3 regions of the Streptomyces sp. NBC_00016 genome follow, and region 1 is predicted to be linked to each of the others. Evidence: riboswitches for the same ligand, from Rfam matches in the RefSeq annotation. Region 1 holds a riboswitch; each other region holds the start of a gene.
What was found. Region 1 has a riboswitch for cyclic di-AMP ahead of OG933_RS18945 (transglycosylase SLT domain-containing protein). Riboswitches for the same ligand answer to the same signal wherever they lie in the genome.
Positions count from the first base shown of each region.

Region 2: another riboswitch for cyclic di-AMP. It lies ahead of OG933_RS08300 (peptidoglycan DD-metalloendopeptidase family protein); the one in region 1 lies ahead of OG933_RS18945 (transglycosylase SLT domain-containing protein).
Region 3: another riboswitch for cyclic di-AMP. It lies ahead of OG933_RS25795 (transglycosylase family protein); the one in region 1 lies ahead of OG933_RS18945 (transglycosylase SLT domain-containing protein).

Region 1 is NZ_CP108304.1:4,286,430-4,296,442, reverse strand. Features, by position in the region: gene OG933_RS18975 (hypothetical protein) at 211-942, opposite strand; gene OG933_RS18970 (hypothetical protein) at 963-2,939, opposite strand; gene OG933_RS18965 (polysaccharide deacetylase family protein) at 3,021-3,776, opposite strand; gene OG933_RS18960 (glycosyltransferase) at 3,902-5,326, opposite strand; gene OG933_RS18955 (GNAT family N-acetyltransferase) at 5,394-6,458, opposite strand; gene OG933_RS18950 (HAD family hydrolase) at 6,750-7,574, shown strand; gene OG933_RS18945 (transglycosylase SLT domain-containing protein) at 7,696-8,169, opposite strand; cyclic di-AMP (ydaO/yuaA leader) riboswitch at 8,173-8,400, opposite strand; gene OG933_RS18940 (polyprenyl synthetase family protein) at 9,045-10,013, shown strand, end outside.
Region 2 is NZ_CP108304.1:1,837,029-1,847,041, reverse strand. Features, by position in the region: gene OG933_RS08305 (alpha-galactosidase) at 1-1,143, shown strand, start outside; cyclic di-AMP (ydaO/yuaA leader) riboswitch at 1,448-1,607, shown strand; gene OG933_RS08300 (peptidoglycan DD-metalloendopeptidase family protein) at 1,612-2,583, shown strand; gene OG933_RS08295 (hypothetical protein) at 2,823-4,718, shown strand; gene OG933_RS08290 (DUF6250 domain-containing protein) at 4,733-5,458, shown strand; gene OG933_RS08285 (SGNH/GDSL hydrolase family protein) at 5,585-6,370, shown strand; gene OG933_RS08280 (SIMPL domain-containing protein) at 6,535-7,296, shown strand; gene OG933_RS08275 (TetR/AcrR family transcriptional regulator) at 7,523-8,143, opposite strand; gene OG933_RS08270 (Glu/Leu/Phe/Val dehydrogenase dimerization domain-containing protein) at 8,202-9,389, opposite strand; gene OG933_RS08265 (MBL fold metallo-hydrolase) at 9,572-10,013, shown strand, end outside.
Region 3 is NZ_CP108304.1:5,803,848-5,813,860, forward strand. Features, by position in the region: gene OG933_RS25780 (hypothetical protein) at 1-2,118, shown strand, start outside; gene OG933_RS25785 (cytochrome P450) at 2,115-3,410, shown strand; gene OG933_RS25790 (transglycosylase family protein) at 3,616-4,641, shown strand; cyclic di-AMP (ydaO/yuaA leader) riboswitch at 4,847-5,033, shown strand; gene OG933_RS25795 (transglycosylase family protein) at 5,037-5,753, shown strand; gene eno (phosphopyruvate hydratase) at 6,130-7,416, shown strand; gene OG933_RS25805 (septum formation initiator family protein) at 7,578-8,054, shown strand; gene OG933_RS25810 (DUF501 domain-containing protein) at 8,179-8,724, shown strand; gene OG933_RS25815 (exopolyphosphatase) at 8,721-9,662, shown strand.

The sequences.
Region 1 (10,013 bases):
CCGGGCTGTGGCCCAAGCTGTTCCCCGGCCCCTCGTCCGCCGCGCTGCGGCCCGAGCCGTCCCCTAACCCGTCCCTCAACCCATTCCCCAAGCCGTCCCCCAAGCCGTTCCCCAAGTCGTTCCTCAAACCGTCCCCCGTGTGGTTCTCCACGTCTCCCGCCCCGTCCGGTTCGGCCGGCTTGCGTGGCCCGCGCAGCCGATGCCGTCCCGTCATTGGTCACTGCCACCGGAAGGCCTGCGCCTGACCTTGGCGCGCTCGACCGCGCCGCGCCGAGCGGCGGGCAGCGGCAGCCCCGGCAGAGCCGCGGTGACCGTGGTGAAGCAGGCGAGCGAGACCAGGAAGGCGGTCATCGAGAAGGCCTTCACCAGGAACAGCGAGGTCGCGGTGAGCACGCCGAGCGAGAGGCTGATGGGCGCGGCGAGCGCCACCGCCTCCAGTCTGGCGCCGGAGGCCAGGCGTCCTGACTGCGGATACAGCGCCGCGCAGCCAGGACCGAACAGGACGAACAGCAGCACCGGGATCCAGCGCAGCGGAGAGGGGCCGGGTACGGCGGTGGCGGCCAGCGCCGACCAGCCCGAAGCCGCGACGAGGACTCTCAGATGCGTCGAGGTGAACCTGCTGCCCTCGACCCCTTCGGCCTCGCCCATGATCGCGACGCCCACGCCCACGCCCACGCCCACGGGCCCGGGCCCGGGCCCCACGCCCACGTCCCCGTGCCCGGCGCCCAGTTCCCCGGCGCCCACGTCCCCTGGGCCCAGTTCCCTGTGGCGCACATCCCCGTGGCCGAGGTCCCTGCGACCCGGTTCCCCGTGGCCAAGGAGCCCGTGACCCAGGTCCCCGTGACCCAGGTCCCCGTGACCCAGGTCCCCGTGACCGAGGTCCCGGCGGCCCTTGTCGGCGGTGTTCTCGTTGTCGATGTCCTCGGAGTCTGTGGTCGTCACTTCGATCACCTTGTGGTCATTCATCGGGTGGCCGGGCGGTACTCCAGGACGACGCCGTACGGATGGCTCTCGACGGTCCGGAAGAAGGGCGAGGCGGACAGCTTCGAACGCAGGGTGTCGAAGCCGCCGGGCGGCAGCAGACCCTCGCCGGCGGTGTAGATGTCCTGGGTGCGGGTGAGGACGACGTACGCCTTCGTACCCGGTGGGATCCCGTCCGCGAGATAGCCGGCCGGGTCCTTCAGCATCTTCTCGTTCTCGGGCAGCGCCTGTTCGGCGAAGAACCAGTGCTCGAGACGGTCGTAGCGGTGCAGTGCCTGCGGGAAGGAGCCGCTGGTGGCGAGGATCAGCGAGCCGTCGGGAGCGTTGTCGAGGGCCCTGGTGACCAGGGCGGTCTCGTCCGGCGGCGTGTAGAACATCTTCTCCTTGCCGTAGTACGACGGCAGGAAGCCGGCCAGCAGCACCAGCAGGACGGCCGGCAGCGCGAAGGCCGCCGTCCTGCGCCGCAGTGCCTTCGCCCTGCTGCGGTGGGTGCCCGCGACGGCCGGCACGAGCGCGGCGGCGGCGAAGAAGGCCGCGCCGGGCAGGGCGAACAGATAGACACGGAAGAGCATTTCGCCGCCGTAGTCGTTCACGGCGAACAGCGGTACCGGGGCGACGGACACCAGCAGCAGGGGCAGCGCGCTGCGGGTCAGCCGACGCCGCAGTACGACGGCGGTCCCGGCGAGGACGGCGACCGCGAGCACCATCGCCACGTTGGCGGTGCCCGCGAGTTCCGGCCCGGGCCCGGTGAGCTGCCCCGCGTAGCCCGCGCGCGAGTTCTCCGTCAGCTCGCCGATCGACTTCCTGATGGTGGAGAGCGTCTCGACGAACAGCGGCCGCCCCATGGTCAGGTCCCAGGTGAGCATCAGCAGCGCGGCGACGACCAGCAGCCCGTAGTTGCGGTAGCGGCGGGTGAGGCTGAGCGCGACCAGACAGATGGTGAGCATCACCGGGGTGAGCTGGTGCGTGGCGTTGATGGCGGCGATCAGCGGGGCCAGGATCACCACGCACACCGCGCGCTGTTTCCTCCCCGTCGGCGGCGGGACGGGCGCGGCCACCGGGTCGAGGAAGGTGCGGTCGCGCAGCCGTCCGGCGGACCCGGGCCGTACGAAGTGGCGCAGCACCACCGCGAGGACCGTCAGATGCAGCAGGTACGCGAGCGCCTGCGGGGCGAAGTAGTCCTGGCCCACCCAGTTGGCGAGCTGGAAGATCCACACGGCGGTCCAGATCAGCCGCCAGTCCTCGCAGAAGGTGCGGTAGATCAGGACCAGCACCGGCATCATGAGCAGGCCGACGACGATCGGCGCCCAGTTGGCGTACACGGCGGCGTTCTCCACGCCGAAGGCGCGCACCAGGCCCGCGTTGAGGGTGAAGAAGCCCGGCCACTGGTCGTAAGCGGACATGTTGCCCGACAGTGCCGCGCCCGGTCGCAGCTCACCGTTGGCGAGCAGCGTGTCGACGATGGCGTCGTGCTTGGAGGCCCACGGGTAGCGCACCGCGTCGTACAGCACCGCCGGCGGCGCCTTCAGCGCCAGGAGCAGCGCGGCGCAGTGCGCGGCCGGCCACCAGGGCGCGGTGCCCGCGCGCCGCAGACTGAGGACGAAGCCCGCGGTGAGGACCAGCAACGAGAGGTAGTAGGCGACCGGCAGCCGGTCCAGCAGGCCGTAGTCGCCCATCTCACGGAAGCCGATGCGGGGCAGCGCGTACACCCACAGCCCGGCGGCGAGCAGCAGCGTCAGCAGGCCGGCGTCCGGTGGACGGCGCGGGATACGCCAGGGTCTGCGGTCACCGCCGATGGCCGGGCCCGGACCACCCGGACCACCCGGACTATCCGGATAAGCCGGACCACCCGGATCAGCCGGACTGCCCGGAGTGCCGGGGCTTCCCGGTCCGGTGGAGAGGTCAGGGGTGGGCAGCTCGCTGCTCTCGGTGCTCGGTACGGGCACGTGTTGATGCACGTCGAGGCTCCCCTCCCTCAAGTCGACTATAGGAATTTTCTCTTCTTTTCACACCAAAATCGTCGAATCGCCGAACTCGGCTCAACCTGCGAACACCGGTCCCTGTACGGCGGCGCGGGCGCGGCGGTACCAGCGCCAGCCGACCGTCTTCGGTCCGTCGCGGTACGGGGCGACACGGGCACCGGATCCCGCCAGCCAGCCCCGGACGTCGGCGACGGTGTGACCGCGGCGCACGATGAGCCGGGCGATGCGGTAGTGCTCGTCGCGGTCCGAACTCAGCGCGTGCCGAACGGCGGTGGCCGTCTCGTAGCCCGTGGCCGCCGCCGTTCGCCGTACCCGGCCGCTGTTGTAGCCGTGCGGGTAGGCGAGATGACGGACCTGGTGGCCGAGGGCGTCCTCCAACACCAAGCGGGAAACGCGCAGTTCGCGCGCGAGCGCACGCGGCGCGAGGGTGTCCAGTTGGGCGTGGGTGACGGTGTGGCTGCCGATCTCCATGCCGTACCGCTCGAGTTGCGCCGCCTGCTCCAGCGTCATCATCGGGGCGGGCGGCAGCAGGCTGCGCCCGCCATGGGTGATCGCTCCGGTGGTGAGGTAGGCCGTCGCGGACAGTCCGCGCTCGGCCAGCGCCTCGGCGGTCGGACCGGGCAGATCGGCGAAGCCGTCGTCGAAGGTGAGCAGTACCGGCCGGGGCGGCAGCGGCGCCCGCCCCGCGAGGTGGTCGGCGAGCGCGCTGATCGTGACGGGCGTACGGCCGCTGTCCACGACGGCGTCCAGGTGCTCGCCGAACTGCTTGGGGCTGACGGTGAACTCGGCGATCCAGCCGGGCGGTTCCTCCATCACGGCGTGATATAGAAACACCGGGATACTCCCGTTACTCCCGTTACTCCCGTTGCCGCCGTTGCTGCCGCCGTTGCCGAGGTCGTTGCCGGCGCTGCTTCCGCCGGTTCTGTGTGCGGACGCCGTCATCGCGCAGCACCTCGCAGCGCGCGCCGGGCCCGCAGATAGCCCACCGGCCCGTAGAGCATGCCGCGCCGCTGGAGCCGGGAGAGCCGGGCGGGCCAGGCGTGGGTCCGGGCGTCGTGACCGCCGGGCGCGCCGTCCGCCGCGGGCTCCGCCTCCCGGCTCGCCGTCAGCGTCCGTGCGTGGGCGAGCCCCCGGGGCAGCCGGGCCAGGAACGCGGGCAGCAGGCCGGGCCGGTTGACGAGGATCGCCGTCAGGTAGGCGGTGAGGCCGGCGCCGTAGCCGTACGCCTGGGTCTCCAGGTCCCGCCAGGTCTCCCGGTGGTGGTGCCAGACCAGGGCCAGCGGCGTGTAGTGGAGCCGATGGCCCCCGGCGAGGACCCGGACGAACCCGTAGAGGTCGTCGCCGCCCCGCGCGAGCGTCCCCGCCCCGGTCGCCGGGTCGAAGCCGCCGGCCGCCCGCAGCACCTCCGTACGGAAGGCCATGTTGGCGCCGGAGCCGAAGCGGCCCGCGGTGAACGGGAACAGCGGCTCGTCGGCGGGCGGATCCTGCGGGTCGTACGTGCGGGCCGTGAAGCCCTTGGCGAAGCCGCCGTGGCTCTCCAGGAGGACCTGGGCGGGGGTCCGCAGCCGGGCCGGCAGGATCAGGCCGGTGGCGCAGCCGAGGCCCGGGTCGGCGGTGAAGGGCGCGGTGAGTTCGGTGAGCCAGCGCGGGTCCGCCACGACATCGTCGTCGGTGAACGCGATCACCTCGCCGTGGGCGGTCTCGATGCCCTTGTTGTGCGCGACGGCGAGACCGGGCGCCGGTTCGGTGACGTACCGCACGCGCTCGGCGTACTTGCGTTCGACCAGGTCCCGGGTCGCGTCCGTCACGGGCGCGTTGTCGACGACGACGATCTCGAAGTCCGGATGATCCTGGGCGAGCAGCGAGTCGAGAGCGTGCGCGAGCTTCTCGGCGCGCTCACGGGTGGCGACGACGACGGTGGTGAACGGCACGGCGGCGGCCGGGGCGGGCGCGCCGGCGCCCTGGCCCGTGGCGGTTGGGATGGCGGGGGCACAGGCGGTCTCGGCCTGAGCCATGGCGGTCGTGGCCATGACGGACTGGGCCATGACGGCCTGGGCCGTGGTGGTCGGGGCTGCCCCTGCCGTGGGCCCCGTGGAAGGGGCAGCCCCGGGGGCCTGCTCGCGGGTGGCCAGGTCCATGAGGGCGGTCTTCGGGTCCGCTCCCTCCGGTACCGACCCGAGCAGCGTCCCGATCGGCCGCCCGCCCCTTCTGACCAGCACGAACACCTCGCCGTGCGTGACGGGCGGACTTCCCGGCCCCGGTCTGAGGACACCCCCGTCGTCCAGTTCCAGCTCGGCGACCTGCACCGGCTCGATGTCCAGGAACCTCTGTATCTCCTGCTGTGCACGTGCAGCGCGGTACATGAACCCCCCTTGTCTCACGCCCGTCACACCCGTCACGCCCGTCATGCCGGTCGGCCGGTGCCGCCCGTCACGGTCGGCGCAGTCGGCCCGCGCCCTTCAAGGTCCGTGCGGCCGCCGCGGCGAGCCTCGGCCGGCTGCGCACGAAGTGATGCGCCCGGCGGGACGGCTCACGGCTGAGCCAGTGGAGCGCGGCGCCCACCCCCGGACGCGACCACGCCCCCTCGTACACGGGCAGCTCCCCGGTCTTCAGCGAGTCCTTGTACTCGGCCGCGCCCCGCCCCAGGTCGAGCAGGCCGATGCCCTCGGCGGCGGCCGACTCGGCCATCCGCAGATGCAGCACCAGGCCCGGCGAGAACTTCGCCAACTCCGGTTCGTACGCGGGGAACCAGCAGGCGAGGACGGTCGACGAACGCAGTCCGAAGTGCGCGGCGATCGGCTGGTCACCGGCGTAGAGGACGGACAGTGTGCCGGAGCACTCCGGCGCGCGGGTCCCGCAGAGCGCGTCCACGAGCCGGCTGATCCACTCCTGTGCGAACCGGTCCCGGCGGCCGGTCCTGCGGTACTGCGCGGACTTCCACGCCATGAGCGTGCGCAGCGCGGCCGGATCGCGCTCGTCGAACACGAACCGCACCTCCCCGACCTGGCGGCCGAGCCTGCGCTCCTTGGCCAGCGTCGTCTTCAGGAACTTCGGCGACTGGGCGCGCAGCACGGACTCGTAGGTCTCGTAACCCTTTTCGACGTCGATGACATAGGAGGCGTACTCCTCGGCCGCCTGCGGGACGAACAGCCCCTGCTCCGCCTCCAGGTTGTCGAAGGCGAAGCTCGACAGGCCGCACGCCCGCATCAGTTCGTCGGCGTTCAGCCCGAGACCCTGGGCCAGCACCGCGCCCTGCGCGTCCGAGACGCCGTACGCGAGGGCCTGGCCCTGTCCGAGCCTGCCCCGCTCGTGGGGCAGGAAGCCGACCGGCTCACGCCCCTCGTACACCACCGCCACCCGCGAGCGCGGCCGTACCAGGCCCACGGCGTCGGTGAACTCCGGTTCCATGAAGGGGTTTCGCGGCAGCGTCGACGCGGCACGCAGCGCGCGCCACCGCTCCCTCTCCCCCTCGCCGAGGTCCTGCGGCCTCAGCACACGAATGCGCCCACTGCTCAACCTGACCCCCCGATCAAGTCCCCCCTGGACACCTGGACGGTACCGGTCCACCCGGGCATCGCGGTAGGTAGCGTCGCATGTTGTTGCCAATCGGTGCAGAGGCCTTTAACCGCCCGCTACCCGGCGATGTGCCAGAAAGCCGTTTCATTGCGTCGGTCGGCAGCCAGGCGTGAGCCAGGCGTACAAGGGGAGTTGGCAGAACCGGACAGGACTTGGACGTCGGCCGGTTCGCGTCGAACCGGGGAGGCCCGGGATCCGTATTCTCTGATCATGGCCGCACCCACCGCATATGCCGCGCGCACCGCGTACTCCCTCATCGCCACCGACCTGGACGGGACGCTGCTCCGCGGCGACGACACCTTCTCCGACCGGTCGCTCGACGCGCTCGCGCGGGTGGCGGCCGCCGGCGCACGCCACCTGGTGGTGACGGGACGGCCCGCGCCCCGGGTGCGCCCGCTGCTCGACCGGCTGCACAGCAGGGGGCTCGCGGTGTGCGGGCAGGGCGCACAGTTGTACGACGCCGGCGCGGACCGTCTGCTGTGGTCGGTCACCCTGGACCGGGAGCTGGCCGAGACCGCGCTCGGCAAGATCGAGGCGGAGGTCGGGCAGCTGTACGCGGCCGTCGACCAGGACGGTGTCGACGGGCTGACACTCATCGAGCCGGGTTACCGGATGCCGCACCCGACGCTGCCCGCCCTGCGCGTCGGCCGGCGCGACGACCTGTGGTGCGAGCCGATCAGCAAGGTGCTGCTGCGCCATCCCACGCTGTCCGACGACGAGTTGGCGTCGACGGCCCGCTCGGTGGTCGGCTCGCTGGCCACGGTCACCATGTCGGGGCCGGGCACGGTCGAACTCCAGCCCTGCGGGATCACCAAGGCGACGGGTCTGGCCCTGGCCGCCGAACACCTGGGGCTGCGGCCCGAGGACACCGTCGCCTTCGGGGACATGCCCAACGACATCCCGATGTTCGACTGGGCGGCCCGGGGCGTCGCCATGGCCAACGCGCATCCGGAGCTCAAGGCGGTGGCCGACGAGGTGACGACGTCGAACGAGGACGACGGCGTGGCCGTCGTCCTCGAACGTCTGTTTCCGTAACCGGCTACCGGCTACCGGCTACCGACTCCCGGCTGTCGGCAGTCGGCTGTCGGGCCCCGGGCCCCGGCGGTCGACAGCCGGCGACCGGTGACCGGTGACCGGTGACCGGCCGGCGGTACGGTCAGTACGCGCCGAACACGTTGTCGATCGAGCCGTAGCGCGCGGCCGCGTAGTTGCAGGCGGCGGTGATGTTCGCGACCGGGTCGTACGAGTCCCACGACGTGCCGTTGACGTGGTAGGCGCGGAAGGTCGGGTCGATGACCTGGAGCAGTCCCTTGGACGGGATGCCCGCGGCCGCGTTGGAGTCCCAGAGGTTGATGGCGTTGGGGTTGCCGGAGGACTCGCGGATGACGTTGCGGTAGATGCCGTTGTACGTCCCCGGGATGCCGTGCTGCCCCATGACCTGGAGGGAGGCGCGGATCCAGCCGTCGAGGTTGTTGGCGTAGCCGAGGCTGGTGGCCGTGGAGACGGCCGGGGTCGCCGCGGAGGCGGTGGTCGCCCCGAGTACGGGGAGAGCGAGCACGGCCGCGCCGGTGGCGGCGACGGCGAGCGTGCGGATGAAACGGTTGCGGCGCGGCTGAGCGGCAGCGGGCATGTCGAATTTCCTCTCCGGCGCCTGCGAGGTGAGCTGTCGGGTTCGGGCGGGAGCTGCCCGGTCGCGTCCTGACGGTCGCGGCTTTACCCCAAGCCGTACGGCCTGTCCGAAGCGTCTTGTGTGTCCAAGACGTCCGGAAATTCCGTTTCGGCGACTTACCTGGTTCCCCCGCTCCTGCCGAGCGTTATCGATGGGTGTTCGGGCGGCGGCAGGATTCGGCGTTCCGCCCGACAGGCCGGGAACGTATGCGAGAGCACATGTCCGAAACAAGTACCGGATTCACAGATCACCCCTATTGACCTTGGTCTGTGGCCTATGGGGTGCTTGATCCTTTGTGGGTGCAAAGCTTCAACTTGCTTAAGGGGTGCGGAGAATCGGTGAATCGTGAACCCGGACCGGATCTCCGCGGGGAGTGAGCCAACTCACCAGCGTTCACAAGAGCGGCGAAACGGGCATTAGCCCCAACTCATTGTTAAAGCACCGGCAGTGGGTGACGGAGGGGGCGCAGGGGAATCGCCTTCCTTCGTGCCCGACGCGTCGCGAGGGGAAGGCTGAAGAGAATGCGTGATCGTCGTCACGTGGAGAGAGGGCCGAATGGGCGCGTCGGGTCGACGGGGGCCCCGGTCCGGGACATGAATCTCCAGTTCCCGGAAACTCTCTCCATGTCCGCTCATATGAGCTGATCAAAAACATATCGGGCGTGATCCGACAGTGCCTGGCCTGCGGGGGCCTCCCGGGCGAGTCCATTCGAGCCTGCGGGACGTGGGGGCTATCGGTGATCGAAACGTGACCGGATACGCTGACTTGAGTGATGGCAGAGACCTATCGACAAACCGCGTAATCGCCAGTAGACACCAGCAGACAGGAGACCCCTCGTGACCGTCGTCGGGCCGTTCGGGCTGAGCGTGCGGGACCAGGCTCTGGAAGCCGATGTCCAGGCCGGATTGGCGGCTGTCGAGGAAGGCTTGCTCGAGGCCACCAAGAGTGCGGTCCCGTTCATCACGGAGGCCGCCCAGCACCTCGTACGCGCGGGCGGGAAGCGGTTCCGGCCGCTGCTCGTGGTGCTCGCGTCGCAGTTCGGGGACCCGTACGCGCCGGGTGTGGTGCCCTCGGCCGTCGTGGTGGAGCTGACCCACCTGGCCACGCTGTACCACGACGACGTGATGGACGAGGCGGCCGTGCGGCGCGGGGTGTCCAGCGCGAACACCCGCTGGGGGAACTCCGTCGCCGTCCTCACGGGTGACTTCCTCTTCGCGCGGGCCTCCCACATCCTGGCCGACCTCGGACCCGAGGCGGTGCGGGTGCAGGCGGAGGCGTTCGAGCGGCTGGTCACCGGGCAGATCCTGGAGACGGCGGGGCCGACGGACGGGCGGGACCCGGTCGACCACTACCTCGACGTGCTCGGCGGCAAGACCGGCTCGCTGGTGGCCGTGGCCTGCCGCTTCGGGGCGATGATGTCCGGCGCCGACGAGACGGTCGTCGACGTGCTCACGCAGTACGGCGAGCGGCTCGGCGTCGCCTTCCAGCTGGCGGACGACGTCCTGGACATCGCCTCCGACTCGCACGAGTCGGGCAAGACGCCGGGGACGGACCTGCGCGAGGGCGTTCCCACGCTGCCCGTGCTGCGGCTGCGGGAGCGGGCGGCGCGGCTGTCGCTGCCCGAGGACATCGCCCTGTGCGAGCTGCTGGACTCCGACCTGACCGACGACGCCCGGCACACCGAGGCGCTTCAGGCGCTCCGGGCCCACCCGGCGCTGGAGCAGGCCCGCCGGGACACCGTGCGGTACGCGAAGGAAGCGCGGTCCGCGTTGGCGCCGTTGCGGGAGTGCGACTCGAAGGCGGCG
Region 2 (10,013 bases), 2.4 Mb from region 1:
TCCGAGGAACAGCAGGGCACGCTCGCCCGGCGGGCCGCCGCGATCGGCGTGGAGCTCTTCGTCGTCGACGACGGCTGGTTCGGGGCGCGCACCGGCGACCACGCCGGGCTCGGCGACTGGCGGCCCAACCCAGACCGCTTCCCGAACGGGCTGAAGCCCCTCGCCGACCAGGTGCACGACCTCGGCATGCAGTTCGGCATCTGGGTCGAGCCGGAGATGGTCAACCCGGACAGCGAGCTGTACCGGGCGCACCCCGACTGGGTGCAGTTCCAATACGGACGAAAGCGGACGGAGTTTCGCAATCAGCTCGTGCTGAACCTCGCGCGCGAGGACGTCCAGGAGTACCTCTGGGAGCAGCTCCACGGGCTCCTCTCCAGCGCGCCCGTCGACTATGTGAAGTGGGACTTCAACCGCTGCTTCACCGACGCCGGCTGGCCGGACGACCCCTACCCGCAGCGCCTCTGGGTCGACCACGTACGGGCCCTGTATGCGCTCCTGGACCGGCTGCGGGCGGCCCACCCCGGGGTTGCCTTCGAGTCCTGCTCCGGCGGCGGCGGGCGCATCGACCTCGGGATCATGAGCCGCACCGACCAGGTGTGGACCTCCGACAACACCGATCCGCTCGACCGGCTCGACATCCAGCACGGCTTCAGCCAGATCCACCCCGCCCGGGTCATGGCGGCATGGGTCACCGACAGTCCCAACGCCCAGCTCAACGGCCGGGTCAGCTCGCTGCGCTTCCGTTTCGTCAGCGCCATGGCCGGTGTGCTCGGTGTCGGCGGGGACCTCTCGCAGTGGAGCGAGGAGGAGCTCGTCGAGGCGCGCCGATGGGTGGACCTCTACAAGGAGATCCGGCCGCTCGTGCAGCAGGGCGACCTCTACCGGCTGCGGCCCCCGGCGGGCGGCCTGAGCGCCGTCCAGTACGTGCGCGGTGACGAGAGTGTCGTCCTCGCCTGGCTCCAGGCGCAGCGCTTCGGCGAGCCCGTCCCGGCGCTGCGGCTGCGCGGACTCGACCCGACAGCATCGTACGAATGCCGCGAAACGGGCGAAGTCCATCGGGGGGCGGTGCTGCTCCATCACGGGCTGCGCACCGGACTGCGGGGCGACCTTGATGCGACGGTTATCCGGCTGCGTCGCATCTGAGGTTTCTGTCCGAATTGAAGCCTTAATTCCAACTCGCTCTGGAATAAAGGAACCTGGAGAGCTGTCACGTGAGCAGCGTCATATCCGTGACCGTACGTCGCCCGTCATGTTCACGTAATTCGCATGCTTTTCCAGGGTGCTTGGCGGTAAACGGGTCCCCTGTCTCACGGAGTGTGACCGGGGATTCTCACAGCGGATCAAGAGAAAGGCGTTAGCGGTACAACCTCTGCTTGTCCCTGTGCGTCCTGGTCGCTTACGTTCCACACCAATCCGGACGGACGCCGAATCCTGCCACCGCCCGGAGTCCGCACACTCACCCGTATCTGGCAGGAGCGGGGGACCCACAGGCACAACCGCCTGTTCCGGTCTCCGGAACAGGCTTTGGGGTAAAGCCGCGCCTCGGCGCGGCCGGGCATCTCCAGTCCGCACCCGACAGCTCACCTCGCAGGCGCCGGAGAGGAATTCGCCATGCCCGCGAAGGGTAAGCACCGCCGTCCGAAGACCCAGCGCTTCACTCGTTCCATAGCCGTCGCCGGAACGGGCGGCGCCGCGCTCGCCCTTCCGCTCATAGGTGCCGCCGGCGCTCACGCGGCCCCCGCGCAGTCCGTCGCGCAGTCGGCTTCCCAGGCCGTTCCGGAAAAGGCCGTGCAGTCCGTGCCGGTGGCGCAGAAGGCGGCCACCGCCACGACGGCCAAGTCCTACACCGTGCGGTCCGGCGACTATCTGTCGAAGATCGCCGACGAGCAGAACGTCAGCGGCGGCTGGCAGAAGCTGTACCAGGACAACCGTCGGGCCGTCGGCAGCGACCCGTCGCTGATCCACCCCGGGCTGAAGCTCTCGATCGGCAAGAAGGCCGCAAGCGCCGGTTCGTCGTCCGGCTCGTCGTCCGGTTCCTCCTCGTCCTCCCCGTCGAAGTCGAAGGCGTCCGGAACCAAGTCGTCGTCCCCTTCGTCCTCTTCCTCCTCGTCGTCCGGTTCGTCCTCATCGAAGGCGGTCACCCAGGCCGCCGAGAGCGGCACCGGTACCTCCAGCGGTTACGCGCTGCCGGTGGCGGGCGCCACCGTCGGCACCGCCTACCACACGGCCGGCAGCATGTGGTCCAGCGGCTACCACACCGGCACCGACTTCGTCGTCCCGAACGGCACCTCCCTCAAGGCCGTGGGCGCGGGCACCGTCGTCTCCGCGGGCTGGGGCGGCGCGTACGGCAACCAGGTCGTCATCAAGCTCGCCGACGGCTACTACGCCCAGTACGCCCACCTGTCCCAGCTATCCGTCTCGGTCGGCCAGACCGTGACCGCGGGCCAGCAGGTCGGCCTCTCCGGTGCCACCGGCAACGTGACCGGCCCGCACCTGCACTTCGAGATCCGCACCACGCCGGACTACGGCTCCGACGTGGACCCGATCGCCTACCTCCGCTCGCACGGCGTCTCCGTCGGCTGACCCCCTCCGACTGCGACGACCTCCCGCCTGACACGCGGCCGAAGGCCGGACCCCGATCCCCGGGTCCGGCCTTCGGTGTGTCCGGGGGAGGGAGGGGTGGCGTTGGAGTTTGCGCGTTCATGATCGTTCTATTGCGTTCTTGTGGCAGCCCTTGGTGTCCCATCGACAGGCGGGACAGGGTGGGGACACAGTGATCTCCGTCAGTGAGCAAGCGCTTTCTATCGCTCTTCGGAGGTCCTGTGTCCCGCGTCGACCGACGCATCGTCATCAAGGGCGCCGCGGCCGCGGCCGCCGTCACCGCCGTCACCCTGCTGGCCGGACTCGTCTCCGCGCCCGCCGGGCACGCCACCGAGATCCCGCGCCGGATCGTCGAGAACCTCGACCGCGGCCTGGTCGCCACCCCGTCCGGCGAAGGGACCTTCCTCAGCTGGCGGCTGCTCGGCACCGAATACGCGCGGCACGCGAACGCCATCGCCTTCAACGTCTACAAGAACGGACGCCGGCTCAACCGGGAGCCGCTGCGCAAGTCGACGACCTATCAGGACGACAGCCCGGGGACGGGTACGTACACCGTCCGTGCCGTCGTCGACGGGCGGGTGCAGAAGCCGAGTCCGGCGGCTCTGCGCTTCACCGACGGCTACGCCGAGATCCCGCTCGCAGGCGCCGACGGCTACACCGTGCAGCACGCCTGGCCGGGGGACCTCGACGGCGACGGACGCTACGAGCTCGTCGTCAGCCGGCTGTCCGGGACCCGCGACAGGCCCGACCTGCTGGAGGCCTACACGCTCACCGGCGAGCGCCTGTGGCGGGTCGACCTCGGCCCCGGCTCCTACACCCAGGTCGGCGGGAACGGCGCCAACGACCCGGCGCCCGCCGCGATCAGCGGTTCCACCGCGATCGGCGGCTACCGCAACGACGACAACGTCACCGTCTACGACCTCGACTCCGACGGCCGCGCCGAGGTGCTCGCGCACACCGCCGCCGGGACCACCTTCGCCGACGGCGCACAGGTCACCGCCGCCTCGCCCGCGAACCAGTTCGTGTCGGTGATCGACGGAGCGACCGGCGCCGAGCGGACCCGGCAGCCCGTCCCCGACGACTTCGTGGCCGACGGCCCCTCCGGCGGCCACTTCGGCATCGCCTATCTCGACGGCGAACACCCCAGCCTGGTCACCAAGTCGGTCACCCGGGTCGGAGCCAAGCGCGGCGCGTTCCGGGTCCTGTTCCAGACCTGGGACTTCAACGGCACGGATCTCAGCCGCCGTTGGAAGTACGTGGTGGACCCGACGACCGGCGCGACCAGCTTCCACCAGATCCGCACCGTCGACGTCGACGGGGACGGCAGGGACGAGATCGCCGACGGCAACTACGTCGTCAACAGCGACGGCACGCTGCGCTACGTCGTCGACGGCGCCATCCACGGCGACCGCTTCGACATCGCCGACCTCGACCCCGACCGGCCCGGCCTGGAGGGCTTCGCCATCCAGCAGTCCGAGCTGGGCATCGTCTCCGCCTTCCCCTGGTACTACTACGACGCCGCCACCGGCGAGCGGCTGGTCACCGGCTCGCACCCGACGAGCCCGGTGAGCGACGCGGACCTCGACACCGGCCGCGGGAACGCCGCGGACATCGACCCCGACCACCGCGGCTACGAGTACTGGACGTCCACCGCCGACGTGACCCGGCCCGGCGCGGGCGTCTTCAACGTCCAGGACGGCAAGGTCTCCACCACCACCCCCAGCGTCAACTTCCGTATCTGGTGGGACGGTGACAAGGCGTCAGAACTGCTCGACTTCACCCGCGTCGAGAAGTGGGACCCGGCGACCGAGAGCAGCGCGACGGTCTTCGACCCGGCCGGCGTCGTCTCCGGCGCCCGCAACGCCACCCCGTTCTACGGCGACCTCGTCGGCGACTGGCGCGAGGAGATCCTCGCCGAGACCGCCGACCACACCGCCCTGCGCCTCTACACCAGCACCGTGCCGACCGACACCCGCGTCTACACGCTCGCCCAGAACCCCGCGTACCGCCTCGGCTGGACCGTCCGCGGCTACCTCCAGTCCACGTACACCGACTACTACCTCGGCACCGAGACCCGCCGTGTCCCCGAGCCGCACCTCACCACCCCCGCCCACTGAAGGAGCCGACCGTCATGACGACCACCCGCAGGGCTTTCGGAGCCCTCGCCGCCGGCGCCGCGCTGGCCGCCCTCGCCCCGGCGACCGCCGCGAGCGCCGCGAGTGCGGCGAGCGCCCGGCCCCGCCACCGCCGCCTGATCGCGCACGACGACTTCCGGCACGGCCTGCGCCAGTGGGCCGTCGAACTGGAGAAGGGCGGGACGGTCACCGCCTCCCGCGGGACCCTGGAGGTCGACGTCCCCGCCGGTGCGACGATCTGGTTCAAGCGGCCGCTCGAAGGGCCGTACGTCCTCGAGTACGTCGCCACGCCCGTCTCCGCGGGCGGGGTCAACGACCGCGTCTCCGACCTCAACAACTTTTGGAACGCCGTCGACGTCCGCTCCCCGGAGGACCTCTTCGCCACTCCGCGCGGCGGCGCCCTCGCCGAGTACGACTACCTGAAGACGTACTACGTCGGCTACGGCGCCAACACCAACACCACGACCCGGCTGCGCCGCTACGTCGGCGAGGCGGGGGTGCGTCCGCTGATCTACGACTACACCGAGCCGCTGCTCGTCGCGAACGAGCCGAACCACGTCCGTATCGTCTCCGACGGTTCGGTCGTCCGCTGGTGGAACAACGGCCGACTCGTCTTCGACCACACCGACCCGGAGCCCTACACGGGCGGGCACTTCGCCTTCCGCACCACCTGGAGCCATTTCCGGATCAACGACTTCCGGGCTTGGTCCCTTATTCCCTGATTGGCGAAGTCTTTAAGGGTGTCTTATCTCACCGCCCGTCAACCCCTTCCTACGATCGCGTAGGTCACATTCGAAGGTGAATGATGAACTGCTGTGGCAGACGATTCGAAGAGTGACGACAGATCAGTGATCGGGTCGTACGTGGCGGTGGGGGACAGCTTCACCGAGGGCGTCGGCGACCCAGGCCCCGACGGGGCGTTCGTCGGCTGGGCGGACCGCTTCGCGGTCCTCCTCGCGGACCGGCGGCCCGAGGGCGACTTCAACTACACCAACCTCGCGGTCCGCGGGAAGCTGCTCGACCAGATCATGGAGGACCAACTCCCCAGGGCCGTGGAACTCGCCCCGGACCTGGTCTCCTTCTGCGCGGGCGGCAACGACATCCTCCGTCCCGGTACCGACCCGGACGAGGTCGCCGAGCGTTTCGAACGCGCGATCTCGGCCCTGACCGCCGCAGCCGGCACGGTCATGGTGACCACCGGCTTCGACACCCGTGGCATCCCCGTGCTCAAGCATCTGCGCGGCAAGATCGCCACCTACAACGGGCACGTCCGCGCCGTGGCGGACCGCTACGGCTGTCCGGTCCTCGACCTGTGGTCCCTGAAGTCCATCCAGGACCGCAGGGCGTGGGACGGCGACCGGCTCCACCTCTCCCCGGAGGGGCACACGCGCGTGGCACTGCGCGGTGGGCAGGCCCTCGGCCTCGAGGTACCGGCCGACCCGGAGCAGCCCTGGCCGCTGCTCCCGCCGCGCGGCACCCTGGACGTGCGGCGCGACGACGTCCACTGGGCGCGCGAGTACCTGGTGCCGTGGATCGGACGACGGCTGCGCGGGGAGTCCTCCGGCGACCATGTGACCGCCAAGGGCACGCTGTCGCCGGACGACATCAGGATGCGGATAGCGGCCGTGGCCTGAACCGCCGACCGGGTGGGCGCGGCCGGTCGCGGACGACGCGCGGCCGGCCGCTCCACCAGTGAGGTGATCGCACGGGAGTGGTGCCCGGGCGGGGCCGGGCGCGGGTGCTGGGATGACCGCACCCGCACCTGGCACCGCCCGACACCTCCAAGGACCGGTCCCGTATGCCCCTTCCCCGTACGCCCGTCGCCGCGGCCCTCGTCTCCCTGCTCGCCCTGGGCGTCCCCGCACTCACCGCGCCCACGGCCGCCGCGCTGCCCGCCCAACCCGCGGCGGCGGCCCGTCCGTTCGCACCGGACAGCCCCGCCACCGTCACGGTGACCGGCGAGGGCAGCGCGAGCGCGCCGCCCGACCTCGCGGTCGTCGGCGCCGGCGTCGAAGCCTCCGCCAAGACCTCGCAGTCCGCGCTGGACGCACAGAACAAGGCGGCCGCCGCGCTGCTGGCCGCCGTCCGCGCCCAGGGCGTCGCCGACCGGGACATCCGTACGGAGAGCGTCTCCCTTGACGCCGTCTACGACCACACGGGCGGCACCGCCCGCCCGACGGGCTACCGGGCCATGCAGTCCTTCTCCGTGAAGGTGCGCGAGGTGACCAATGTCGGCGCGGTCGTGCAGGCGGTCACCGACGCCACGGGGGAGGCCGGGCGGATCGGCTTCGTGGCCTTCGACGTCTCCGACCCCGCCCCGCTGCAGGCCGGCGCACGCGAGGTCGCGCACGCCGACGCCCACGCCAAGGCCGAGCAGTACGCCCGCCTCAGCGGCCGCCGCCTGGGCCGGCTCGTCTCGCTCAGCGAGGACACGTCCAGCTCCCCGCGCCCGGCGCCGTCGGCCGCGGACACCCCCGGTGCGGGCCTCGGCGGTGTGCCCGTCGCGCCCGGTGAGATCCGCGCGACGGCGACGGTGACGGCGGTGTACGAGCTGGACTGAGCCGCCCGCCGGAGCCGGTCACGGGCCCGGCCGAGCGCCGGACCGCCGTTCCGGCGGCGCTCGCCGTTCCGGCGGCGCTCGCCGTTCCGGCGGCGCTCGCCGTTCCGGCGGCGCTCGCGTCGTCGCTGCCACCCTCGCGTCCCAGTCGTGCTCGGGCCGTTGCTGTGCCGCGGTCGGGTGGTCGGCAGTCCTGGTGGGTTCCGGGAACGTGGCGGGAGCCGGTCCCTCAGGGCTTGTGGGCGCTCAACGTCTCGGGGCCCAGACCGAGTTCACGGGCCAGTGCCTCGTCGACCCACTCCTGGGCGCGGGCCCGGGACACCGTGCCCGCGTAGGACGTCAGCTGTACGGCGAGTCCGTCGAGCAGGGCCGTCAGGCGCAGGGCCGTGCCGGCCGGGTCCGGGCACCGGAACTCGCCCGCGGCCACGCCCTCCGCGATCACCTCGGCCAGCGCCGCCTTCCACTCCCTGTCGAGATCCCGCGCCACCTCCCGCAGCGCGGGCTCGCGCAGCGACACCGCCCAGCCCTCGATCCACAGCCGCCAGCCCTTGGCCTGACCCGTGGGCGCGTACCAGCGCACCGCCGACCGCAGCCTGCGCAGTGCGGTGGTCCGGCGGCCGACCAGCTTGCGCAGCCGCGCCAGGTCGCCCTCGGCCGCGTAGGCGAACGCGTCGGCGACCAGTTTCTCCTTCGTCGAGAAGTGGTAGAGCACCAGGGCGTTGCTCACACCGAGGGCCGCGGCCACGTCGGCGATCCTGACCGCCGCCACGCCCCGCGCCTCGATCTGCTCGATGGCCGCCCGCAGCAGCTCCTCGCGCCGCTCGGCCACACTCAACCGGACCCTCACCACGCCGTCACCCTAATCCGTCGGCGTGCGCGACGACGGGCCGGTCCGTGGCGGCGGACGCTCACGGAGCGGGCCGGTACCGCCCGAAGCGTTCCGCGATCACCGGCAGCCGCTGCTCGGCGATGGTGTGCGCGGCGGCCCGTGGTGTCGTGCCGTCCGTCTCGGCGCGGGCCAGCACCAGTTCCACCAGGGCGCGCATCGAGCGGCGCGTGTAGGCGAAGGCCTCCGCCGCGTCCGCGCCGATGTCGCCGAACAGCGTCCACCACCACCAGGCGTTCGTCCCGGAGTTGACGACGACGTCCGGCAGCACGCTCACCCCGCGCGCGTGCAGCAGCTTCTCCGCCTCCGGCAGGACCGGCATGTTGGCGGCCTCGGCGATCCACCGGGCGCCGATCCGCTCCTGCTCCTCGACCCCGATGGCGTACGACACGGCGGCCGGCACCAGCACCTCCGCCTCCACCGACAGCCAGGCGTCGCCCGGCAGCTCGAGGTCCGCGGGGCGCAGCACGGCGCGGTCCACCGTGCCGTGGGCGTCCCGCGCGGCGAGCAGCGCCTCCACGTCGAGACCGGCCGGGCAGGCGATCGTGCCCTTGACGTCGGCGACGGCGACCACCGTCAGCCCCGCGCGCGTGAGGAACCGCGCCGTGGCCCCGCCCATGGTGCCGAACCCCTGGAGGGCGACCCGCGTCCCGGCGTACGCCACCCCGGCCCGGTCCAGCGCGGTGAGCACGGACTCGGCGACCCCGCAGCCGCCGACCAGCTCGTCCAGGCCGATGCCGTCCACCTCGACGGCGAAGGCGGCGGCGAGCCGCTCGCGCGCGGCGGACTCGTCGTCCAGCAGCGGGTAGACCGCCTGCACGGACGACACCAGCCCCGCTTCGGCGGCCGCCCGGTCCACCAGGTCCTGGGTCAGCCCCAGGTCCTCGCCGGTGGTCCAGCAGCTCTCCACGTACGGCCGCACCGCCCGCAGGTACCGCACCAGCAGTCCGTACGCCTCCGGGTCCCGGGGATCACAGTCGATGCCGCCCTTGGCTCCGCCCAGCGGGACGTAGCGGGCCTCGGGGTCGTAGTGCAGCGCCTCCTTGAGGCTCATGCCGCGGGCGAGCCCGGTCACCTCCTCCAGGGTGCAGCCCGCCCGCATCCGCAGCCCGCCGCTGCACACGCCGCGCACGAGCCGGTCGACGACCAGGTGGCCCTGGCGCCCGGTGACGTGATCGGTCCAGGTGAGCGACAGGAAGGGGGCGGTCATACGGACTCCTCGACCGGCGGGCCGGTACGGCCGAAACGGCTGGTACTGAACAGTGGGTCAGTATTGGAACGCGGGGACGCCGTGTCAAAGCAGGCTCGCGGCGGAATGCCCGGGGTGACCCCCGGCGTTGTCGGAGCGGGCACCCATAATGGAATGCCTCAGCGACCCCACCTGGAGGTACCGTGTCCGGTTTCCGTTCCCTGAGCTCCGGGCTCCGCGCTCTACAGCCCGCGGCCTTCGGCGCGGATCCGAGTGGCGAGCGCCTGGCGCGCATCCGCAGATCGCCCCACTTCAAGGACGGGGTCTTCCAGAACCCCGGCGGGACGGCGCGGACCCGTCCCTCGGGCTCCACGCTCGACTTCGCCAAGGTCTTCTTCGACAAGGAACAGCGCCCCCGCCGCGCCCCCGCGGGCACCGTACCGGTGCACCCCACCACGCTCGCCGACCTCGCCAAGCCGCCGGCCACGGGCCTGCGGCTGACCTGGATGGGGCACTCCAGCGTGCTCGCGGAGATCGACGGGCAGCGTGTCCTGTTCGACCCCGTCTGGGGCGAGCGCTGCTCCCCCTTCCCCTTCGCGGGGCCCAAGCGGCTGCACCCGGTCCCGCTGCCGCTGGCCGCGCTGG
Region 3 (10,013 bases), 1.5 Mb from region 1:
TGGCTCCTGTCCGGGAGGGAAGGAGCGCTCACCGAGCTGTTCGAGCTGATCGACCGCTTCGAGCAGACTCCCCGGCTGCCCGATCCCACTCCCCAGCACGCCGATCCCACTGCCCAGCCCTCCGAGCCCGCTGCCCCGGCCTCGTCCGGTGACACCGTCGGCTACTACGGGGGCAACTACCACGGCCCTGTCGTGGGCGTTCTGAACCAGCACACCTATGCCGCGCCGCCCGGCGTCTTCGTGGTGCCCGACCCCGTCGGCTGGCCCACGGTGGAGGATGCCGACCTGGTGACGATGGGCGTTCGGCCCGCCGGGCGGCGCTGGGCGGATCCGGGCCTGCCGCCGTACGTGCCCCGTGACATCGACGAGACGCTGCGGGACTGGACCGCGCGGGACAGTCTGCTGGTGATCACGGGCGGGCCGCTCACCGGCAAGTCGAGGACGGCCTGGGCGGCCGTGGTCCGCGAGACGGACCCGGGGACCCGGGTGTACGCGCCGGCTCCCGGCACGGACCTGCGCGGACTGCCCGCCCTGCTGCGCGGCCGGGGCGGCGCGTACGTGCTCTGGCTGGACGAGTTGGAGGGCCACCTCGGCGAGCACGGCCTGACGGTGCCCCTGCTGGCCGAGCTGAGGACGCTCGGGGTCCCGGTGGTGGCCACCATGGGCGACGACGCCTACGACACGCACCGCTTCGAAGGCGGACCCGCGTTCCGCCTGACGGCGCTGGCACGGTCGGAGCGGGTGGGCGCGGGGTGGAGCGAGCAGGAGGTCGAGCGGCTGACCGGCCTGCGCGACGACCGGCTCGGCGAGGCCCTCGACCGGCGCGGCGCCACCAGCGTCACCCAGTACCTGGCCATCGGCGTGGAACTCCGGGCCCAGTGGCAGCGGGCCGCGCGCTCCAACAGCCGCTATCCGTACGGGTACCTGCTGATCCGGGCCGCGACGGATCTCGCCCGCTGCGGCGTCACCGGGGACATCCCCCGTCGGCTGCTGGAGGATGCGTGCCGGAGCTACCGGGCGGGTCGGCCGGCGGGGCGTCCGGACACGGAGTCGTTCCAGGAAGCCGTCGACTGGGCCGTCCGGCCGCTGCACGGGGTCACCGGGATGCTGGTACCGGGAGCGCCGCTCCGGGTGGGGGAGAGCGAGGAGACCTGGCGGCCGTACGGCTCGCTGGTCGCCGACGCGGAGCGGGAGGGCGCGAGGGCGGTCCCGGAGGCCGTCTGGCGCTGCGCGCTGGAGGGGACGAAGTACGACACCGGGGTGCACCTGAACGTCCGGGCGACCGCCCACGTCGTCTTCTCGGCCGGGGCGCGGGACGGTGACGCCGGGGCGATGCACATGCTGAGCCTGCTCTCCGAGAACGAGGCGACGGCGCTGGACTGGCTGCGCAGGGCCGTGGACGCGGGGAAGACGGAGCTGGCGGGGCAGGTCGGCGAGCGGCTGCTCGGGCAGGGGGAGGCGGAGGAGGCGCTGCCGTATCTGCGGGCGGCGGCCGAGGCGAAGCCCGATGGTCCGCAGGCGCGACTGGTCGGGGAGGCACACCTGGCGCTGGCCGAGCAGTGGCTGCGCAAGGCGGTGGCCGACGCCGACATGGCGGCGACACACCGACTGGGGGACCTGCTGCTGGGGCGTGGCGACCTCGGCGAGGCGATGGACCACTACATCAATGCCGAGATGGCGGGATACGCCCCCGTCGCCCGGAGCGCGGCCGTGTCCTTCCTGCTGAGTCACGAGGAGGAAGCCGCCGAGGTACTGCTGGCCCGCGCCGCCGCCGACGGTGACGAGGGGGCCGCGGAGTTGCTGGCCGACCTCCGCAAGCCGCGGCAGAGCCTGGACGACGCCGCGGACTACTTCGCCGGCGACGGCAGGCTGGACGCCACGCACAGGGCCGCCGTGGTGGAGAAGACGGGGGTCCCGGACGAGGCCCGCCAGGGATACGAGCAGGGCCACGCCCAGGGCGACGCCTACGCCGCCTACCGGCTCGCCCTGCTCCTCGAGAAGCAGGACAACCCCGCCGAAGCCCTCCTCTGGTACCGCAAGGCCGCCGACATGGGGCACCCCGCCGCGCGGAAGGCCCTCGCGGAGCGCGGCGAGGACACCGCTACGGTCAGGGAGTGACCGAGCAGCCCGACACAGACAACCCGGACCGCACCGCTCCCGAACTCTTCACCTGGGAGTTCGCGACCGACCCCTACCCCGCCTACGCCTGGCTGCGCGAGCACGCGCCCGTGCACCGCACCGTCCTGCCCAGTGGGGTCGAGGCCTGGCTGGTCACCCGGTACGCCGACGCGAAACAGGCCCTCGCCGACCAGCGGCTCTCCAAGAACCCGGCGCACCACGACGAACCGGCGCACGCCAAGGGCAAGACCGGCATCCCCGGTGAGCGCAAGGCCGAGCTGATGACGCATCTGCTCAACATCGACCCGCCGGACCACACCCGGCTGCGACGGCTCGTCAGCAAGGCCTTCACCCCGCGCCGGGTCGCCGAGTTCGCGCCCCGGGTCCAGGAGCTGACGGATCAGCTCATCGACCGGTTCGCCGCCGAGGGGAAGGCCGACCTCATCCACGATTTCGCCTTCCCTCTCCCCATCTACGCGATCTGCGACCTCCTGGGCGTCCCCCGTGAGGACCAGGACGACTTCCGCGACTGGGCGGGGATGATGATCCGGCACGGCGGGGGCCCGCGGGGCGGTGTCGCGCGGTCGGTGAAGAAGATGCGCGGTTATCTGCTGGAGCTCATCCACCGCAAGCGCGCGGAGCTTCCCGCCGACCCGGCTCCCGGCGAGGACCTCATCTCGGGTCTGATCCGTGCCTCGGACCACGGCGAGCACCTCACCGAGAACGAGGCCGCCGCCATGGCCTTCATCCTGCTGTTCGCGGGCTTCGAGACGACCGTCAATCTCATCGGCAACGGCACCTACGCCCTCCTCACCCACCCCGAGCAGCGCGCACGCCTCCAGCGGTCGCTCACCGAGGACGAAGGCGACCGCGGTCTGCTCGAGACGGGCGTCGAGGAACTCCTGCGCTACGACGGCCCCGTGGAACTCGCCACCTGGCGGTTCGCGACCGAGCCGCTGCGCATCGGCGGCCAGGACATCGCGCCGGGCGACCCCGTGCTCGTGGTGCTGGCGGCCGCCGACCGTGATCCGGCGCGCTTCTCGGACCCCGACACCCTCGATCTGTCCCGCCGTGACAACCAGCACCTCGGCTACGGCCACGGCATCCACTACTGCCTGGGAGCCCCGCTGGCCCGGCTGGAGGGCCAGGCCGCGCTGGCCACCCTGCTCACCCGGCTGCCCGATCTCCGACTGGCCGTGGATCCGGACGAGTTGAGATGGCGTGGCGGGCTCATCATGCGCGGGCTGCGGACTTTGCCGGTCGAGTTCACTCCGGTGCATTCCGGCCCATAAGCGATCCGCGTCTGATCGGATGTCAGCCGGAGTGTGACCGTTCGGCGGAGTAAAGGTGACCAACACTCAAGTCTGTGATCTTCACGTGATCTGCGCGGCATTAACTTGTGACAAGTGATCGTCTGCCGATACGTTCTCTCGTCAGCGCGACGCATCGATTTCACCCGCCGCGCCGGTCAGTGCTGTCCAGAGAAAGGCCCCTCGCATGCTCTCCGGGAACGGTCGTCACCGTCGCCCCCGCCAGGCCCCGGCCCTCCTTGTCGCGGCCGGAGTGACGGGCTCCGCCATCGCCATCCCGCTGCTCGCCGCCTCCGGCGCGAGTGCGGCGGACGGCACGGTGTGGGACAAGGTGGCGCAGTGCGAGACCGGCGGCTCGTGGAGCGCCGACGAGGGTGGTGGCGAGTACGGCGGCCTGAGCCTCACCCAGAAGGACTGGGTGGCGCACGGCGGCCTCGACTACGCGACCAGTCCCGACCTGGCCAGCCGCAGCCAGCAGATCGCCGTCGCGCAGAAGGTGCTCGCGGCCGAGGGGATCGGCGCGTGGGGCACCTGCGGGCTGACCTCCGGGCTCACCCAGGAGAACGGCGCGCTGAACGTGGACACCGGCGTGGCGGACGATTCTTCCGGCTCGTCCGACTCATCTGGTTCTTCCGGATTGTCCGACCTGTCCCGGGGGTTGTCCGGATCCTCGGGCTCCTCGGGTTCCACGGCCGACGAGGACTCCTCGACCGGATCGTCCGACTCGTCCACCGATTCCTCCAGTTCGCCTTCCGCGTCCGCTTCCTCCCCTTCGTCCTCTTCCTCCGCCGCCACGGACGACTCCGGTACGTCCGGTGGTTCCGGCGGCCGGAGCGACGGCTCGACGGGCGACGGCTCGACCACGGCGACCCCGGGTACGGACGAGTCGGACAAATATGTACAGGATGAAGGTTCTTGGAGCCTGGTCGACACCGGCTCCCTCGGCTCGGGCAAGCACCGCGGTGCCACCGCCGACGAGGCCGCGACCAAGAGTGCGACCGACGCCGGCGTGGACGGCACCACCGCCGCCTCCGCCGGGCGGCATGCCGCGGCCACCTATGTCGTCCAGGAGGGCGACTCCCTCGCGTCCATCGCCGACTCCCTTGGCCTCGACGGCGGATGGCGCGCCCTCTACGCCGAGAACAGGGACCTCATCGGTGTCGACCCGAGCAACATCGCCGCCGGTCAGACCCTCGACACAGGGGTGGAATAGGGCGCAAAGCCCAAGAAAAACAGCGGGAGTTCGCGTCACGCTTCGCGCCGAATGTCCGGTTTGGTGAAAGTGTGGGATGAGTCTCAGAAGCCCTGATCGTCTTTGAAATTCCGCCGATCGCGTGTCTACGGTCGAGGCCGCTCGGCAACCCGGGCCCCGGCCGTCGCAACGCCGAATCCTGCCAGCGACGACCCGGGAACAGTCGTCGCGTCAAGCGCCGTAGGCAGGAGCGGGGGACCCAAGGTAAGTGCCGGACCGGTCGGTTGACCGGAACGGCTTGGGGTGAAGCCACACCTCCCACGGAGCAGTGCTCCGACGGGCGAGGAAGTGGCCGGGCAACTCACACGGCCCGAACCCGACAGCTCACCTCGCAGGCGTCGGTGAGGGGATCCACCATGCTGTTTTCCGCCAAGGGCAAGCACCGCCGTCCCTCCAAGGCGACCCGCGTCGCCACGCTCGCCGGCGTCACCGGCGTCGCCATCGCCGCCCCGCTGATGGCGGCCGGCAACGCCTCCGCCGCCACCGCCTCCGAGTGGGACGCGGTCGCCCAGTGCGAGGCCGGCGGCAACTGGTCCATCAACACCGGCAACGGCTACTACGGCGGTCTGCAGTTCTCGGCGTCCACCTGGGCCGCGTACGGCGGCACCGCCTACGCCTCCACCGCCGACCAGGCCTCCAAGTCCCAGCAGATAGCCATCGGCGAGAAGGTCCTCGCCGGTCAGGGCAAGGGTGCCTGGCCGGTCTGCGGCACCGGCCTGTCCGGCGCCGCCTACAACGGCTCGAGCGCCGACTCCTCGAGCTCCGGCTCGTCCAGCTCCTCCGGTTCCTCCGGCTCGTCGAACAGCGGCAGCACCAGCAGCCGCTCGACCGAGGAGCAGAGCGCCTCCCGCTCGACCGACCGCCCGGCCGCCTCCAAGACGGTCACCACCCCGACCGGCAAGAAGGTCAAGAAGGGTGACGGCGAGTACAAGGTCGTCAAGGGCGACACCCTCAGCTCCATCGCCGAGAAGCACAAGGTCAAGGGCGGCTGGGCGAAGCTGTTCGAGCTGAACAAGGACATCGTCACCGACGCCGACCTGATCTACCCGGGCCAGCAGCTCCACCTGAAGTGACACCGCGCCCGATGTGTCACTTCGCCTGAAGTGACACCTGGCCCCCAGAGAAGCCACAGCGCCCTCATATGCGAGGTCGGCACACTGAAGACCTCGTGAGGGTCACCCCCCGTCCCCACGGGCCCCCCGCTCCGGTGCGTGTTCCCCCGTACGCACCGGAGCGGGGTTTCTCTTTGCCCGTTCGTCACTTCCTGTCGGCTTTTCTCGGCCACCCCCTTTGTTCCGGGCGGAAACAATAGGTACCGTCTGTCTGTCCACGGGACGGTCGGTCGGCTGCCGACGGTCCCGGGGCGGTTAGGCTCTAGTCGCAAGGCTCAGCAAGGGCTCATCAAGGCCCCTGGGCCCCGCACAACCAGCGTCACATCCCAAGAAGGAGATGCTCGTGCCGTCCATCGACGTCGTCGTAGCCCGGGAAATCCTGGACTCCCGAGGCAACCCCACGGTCGAGGTCGAGGTCGGCCTCGACGACGGCAGCACGGGTCGTGCCGCCGTTCCGTCCGGCGCCTCCACCGGTGCCTTCGAGGCCATCGAGCTCCGCGACGGTGACCCCAACCGCTACCTCGGCAAGGGTGTCGAGAAGGCCGTCCTCGCCGTCATCGAGCAGATCGGCCCGGAGCTCGTCGGCTACGACGCCACCGAGCAGCGCCTGATCGACCAGGCCATGTTCGACCTGGACGCCACCGACAACAAGGGCTCGCTCGGCGCCAACGCCATCCTCGGCGTCTCGCTCGCCGTCGCGCACGCCGCCTCCGAGGCCAGCGACCTGCCGCTGTTCCGCTACCTGGGCGGCCCCAACGCGCACCTGCTGCCGGTGCCGATGATGAACATCCTGAACGGCGGCTCGCACGCCGACTCCAACGTGGACATCCAGGAGTTCATGATCGCCCCGATCGGCGCGGAGTCCTTCTCCGAGGCCCTGCGCTGGGGTGCCGAGGTCTACCACACCCTCAAGAAGGTGCTGAAGACCAAGGGCCTGTCCACCGGCCTCGGCGACGAGGGCGGCTTCGCCCCGAACCTGGAGTCCAACCGCGCCGCGCTCGACCTCATCATCGAGGCCATCAAGCAGGCCGGTTACGTCCCCGGCGAGCAGATCGCGCTCGCGCTCGACGTCGCCGCGTCCGAGTTCTACAAGGACGGCAAGTACGAGTTCGAGGGCAAGTCCCGCTCGGCCGCCGAGATGACCGAGTACTACGAGGAGCTCGTCTCCGCGTACCCGCTCGTCTCCATCGAGGACCCGCTGTACGAGGACGACTGGGCCGGCTGGAAGGTCATCACCGACAAGCTGGGCGACAAGGTCCAGATCGTCGGCGACGACCTCTTCGTCACCAACCCCGAGCGTCTGGCCCGCGGCATCGAGGAGGGCTCCGCCAACGCCCTGCTCGTCAAGGTCAACCAGATCGGTTCGCTGACCGAGACCCTGGACGCCGTCGAGATGGCCCAGCGCAACGGCTTCAAGTGCATGATGTCCCACCGCTCCGGCGAGACCGAGGACGTCACCATCGCCGACCTCGCGGTCGCGGTGAACTGCGGTCAGATCAAGACCGGCGCCCCGGCCCGCTCGGACCGCGTCGCCAAGTACAACCAGCTGCTGCGCATCGAGGAGATCCTCGACGACGCCGCGGTGTACGCCGGCCGCTCCGCCTTCCCGCGCTTCAAGGGCTGAACCTTCCCGCACGTCCGCTCCGCGGACCTCGCGCACAGCAAGGGCTGACGCCGCGCCCGACCTAACCGGGTCAAGGCTCCGCCAGTCGTACGTACGTCCCCGTACCGGTCCCGTACCGTGTGCGGGGACGTACGTACGTGTGAGACGGGAGGCGGGAAGCAGTGGCCGTGAAGGACCGGGACCGTTTCTCCACCGCGACCAGGATCAAGCTGCTCGGCGAGCAGACCGCGGCCCGGGTCTACCGCTCCCAGACCAAGCGCCAGGCCCGCCGCTCCCGGCTCACCGGCCGCGCCGCGCTCCTCGCGCTCGTCCTGTGCACGCTGATCGTGGCCCTGGCCTACCCGATGCGCCAGTACGTCTCGCAGCGCGCCGAGATCGCCGATCTGGAGCGCGAGAAGCAGCAGGCCAGCGAACGCGTCGAGCAGCTGCGCGACCTCAAGGCGCGCTGGCAGGACGACGCCTACGCCGAGCAGCAGATCCGGCAGCGGCTGCACTACGTGCTGCCGGGGGAGACCGGGTTCGTCGTGATCGATCCGGACGCGGCCAGGCAGTCCCGTGCCGACCTCGGGGCGACCGACCGCCCCTGGTACGCGAACGTCTGGGACGGCGTCGACAAGTCCGACGCCTCCGACCAGTGAACCGACCGGCAGCCAACAGGCAGCCGGAGCCGGCAGCCGGAGCCGGTACCCGGAACCAGTACCCGGAGCCGGTACTCAGAGCCGGTGGCCGGAGCCGCCGGCCAGAACCGATAGAAAGACAGGCATGGAAACGCCCCCGCCGACCACCCCGCGCACCGAGCCCACCGACGCGGACGTCGAGGCCTTCAAGCAGCAGCTCGGACGGCCGCCGCGCGGTCTGCGCGCGATCGCGCACCGCTGCCCGTGCGGTGAGCCGGACGTCGTGGAGACGGCCCCCCGCCTGCCCGACGGCACGCCCTTCCCGACGCTGTACTACCTGACGTGCCCGAAGGCCAACTCGGCCATCGGCACGCTCGAGGCGAACGGCGTGATGAAGGAGATGACGGAGCGGCTCCAGGCCGACCCGGAGCTGGCCGCCGCCTACCGTGCCGCGCACGAGGACTACATCCGGCGCCGGGACGAGATCGAGGAACTGAAGAACTTCCCCAGCGCGGGCGGCATGCCGGACCGGGTGAAGTGCCTGCATGTGCTCGTCGCGCACTCCCTGGCGGCCGGCCCGGGCGTGAACCCCCTCGGCGACGAGGCTCTGGAGATGCTCCCGCAGTGGTGGCGCAAGGGCACGTGTGTGGCGCCGGTCGAGCGGGACGACGCGAAGGCGGCCGCCCGGTGACCCGGGTCGCCGCCGTCGACTGCGGTACGAACTCGATCCGCCTCCTCGTCGCCGACGCCGACCCGGAGACCGGCGAGCTGGTCGACCTGGACCGCCGGATGACGATCGTCCGTCTCGGCCAGGGCGTCGACCGCACCGGACGGCTCGCCCCCGAGGCGCTGGAGCGGACCTTCGCGGCCTGCCGGGAGTACGCGGCCGCCATCAAGGAGTACGGCGCGCAGCGGCTGCGCTTCGTCGCCACCTCCGCCTCCCGGGACGCGGAGAACCGGGACGAGTTCGTGCGCGGGGTGCTGGACATCCTCGGCGTCGAGCCCGAGGTCATCACCGGCGACCAGGAGGCCGAGTTCTCCTTCACCGGCGCCACGAGGGAACTCGACGGGCGTGCCGACCTGGCCGAGCCGTTCCTGGTGGTGGACATCGGCGGCGGCTCGACCGAGTTCGTGGTCGGCGACAACCGGGTGCGTGCCGCGCGCTCCGTCGACGTGGGCTGCGTACGGATGACGGAGCGGCACCTGGTCGTGGACGGGAAGGTCACCGACCCGCCCACCGCCGGGCAGATCGCCGCGATGCGCGCCGACATCGAGGCCGCCCTCGACCTCGCCGAGCGGACGGTCCCGCTGCGCGAGGCGCACACCCTGGTCGGCCTGGCCGGCTCGGTGACGACGGTCGCGGCGATCGCTCTGGGGCTGGACGCGTACGACTCCACGAAGATCCACCATGCGCGGATCGGTATCGACCGGGTCAGAAGCATCAGCGACGACCTTCTCCGGGCCACCCACGAACAGCGCGCGGCGCACCGGGCGATGCACCCGGGCCGGGTGGACGTGATCGCGGCGGGCGCGCTCGTCCTGCTGGCGATCATGGAGCGGATCGGCGCTCAGGAGGTCGTCGTGAGCGAGCACGACATCCTCGACGGCATCGCCTGGTCGATCGCGTGAGCCCGGCGGACCCGCTACTTGCACTCTGCTGAGCAGGCAGGATGCGCGTATGAGCAGACCCGAGGGGCCCTTCGTGGCCCCTCGGACGCGTTCCGGAGGCACCCCTTCGGGAAAGTTCGTGAAGTTCTTCACAAGGAATTCGGCCCAGTCGGAGGACGGAGGCGTCTCCGTTGACCCTTCCGGGGGCCCAACACCCCTGTGAACGTGTTCAAAAGAGGCGTGCGCGGACGTATCGCGGAGGTCCGGAAAGGGTGTCTCCGGCGGCCCTCACGGAGCCCTTCCGAGCCCGGAGAGGCAGCTCACGCGGCATTGACAACGCCATGCCCTACACGCTGGTTCCCGCTCCGCGCC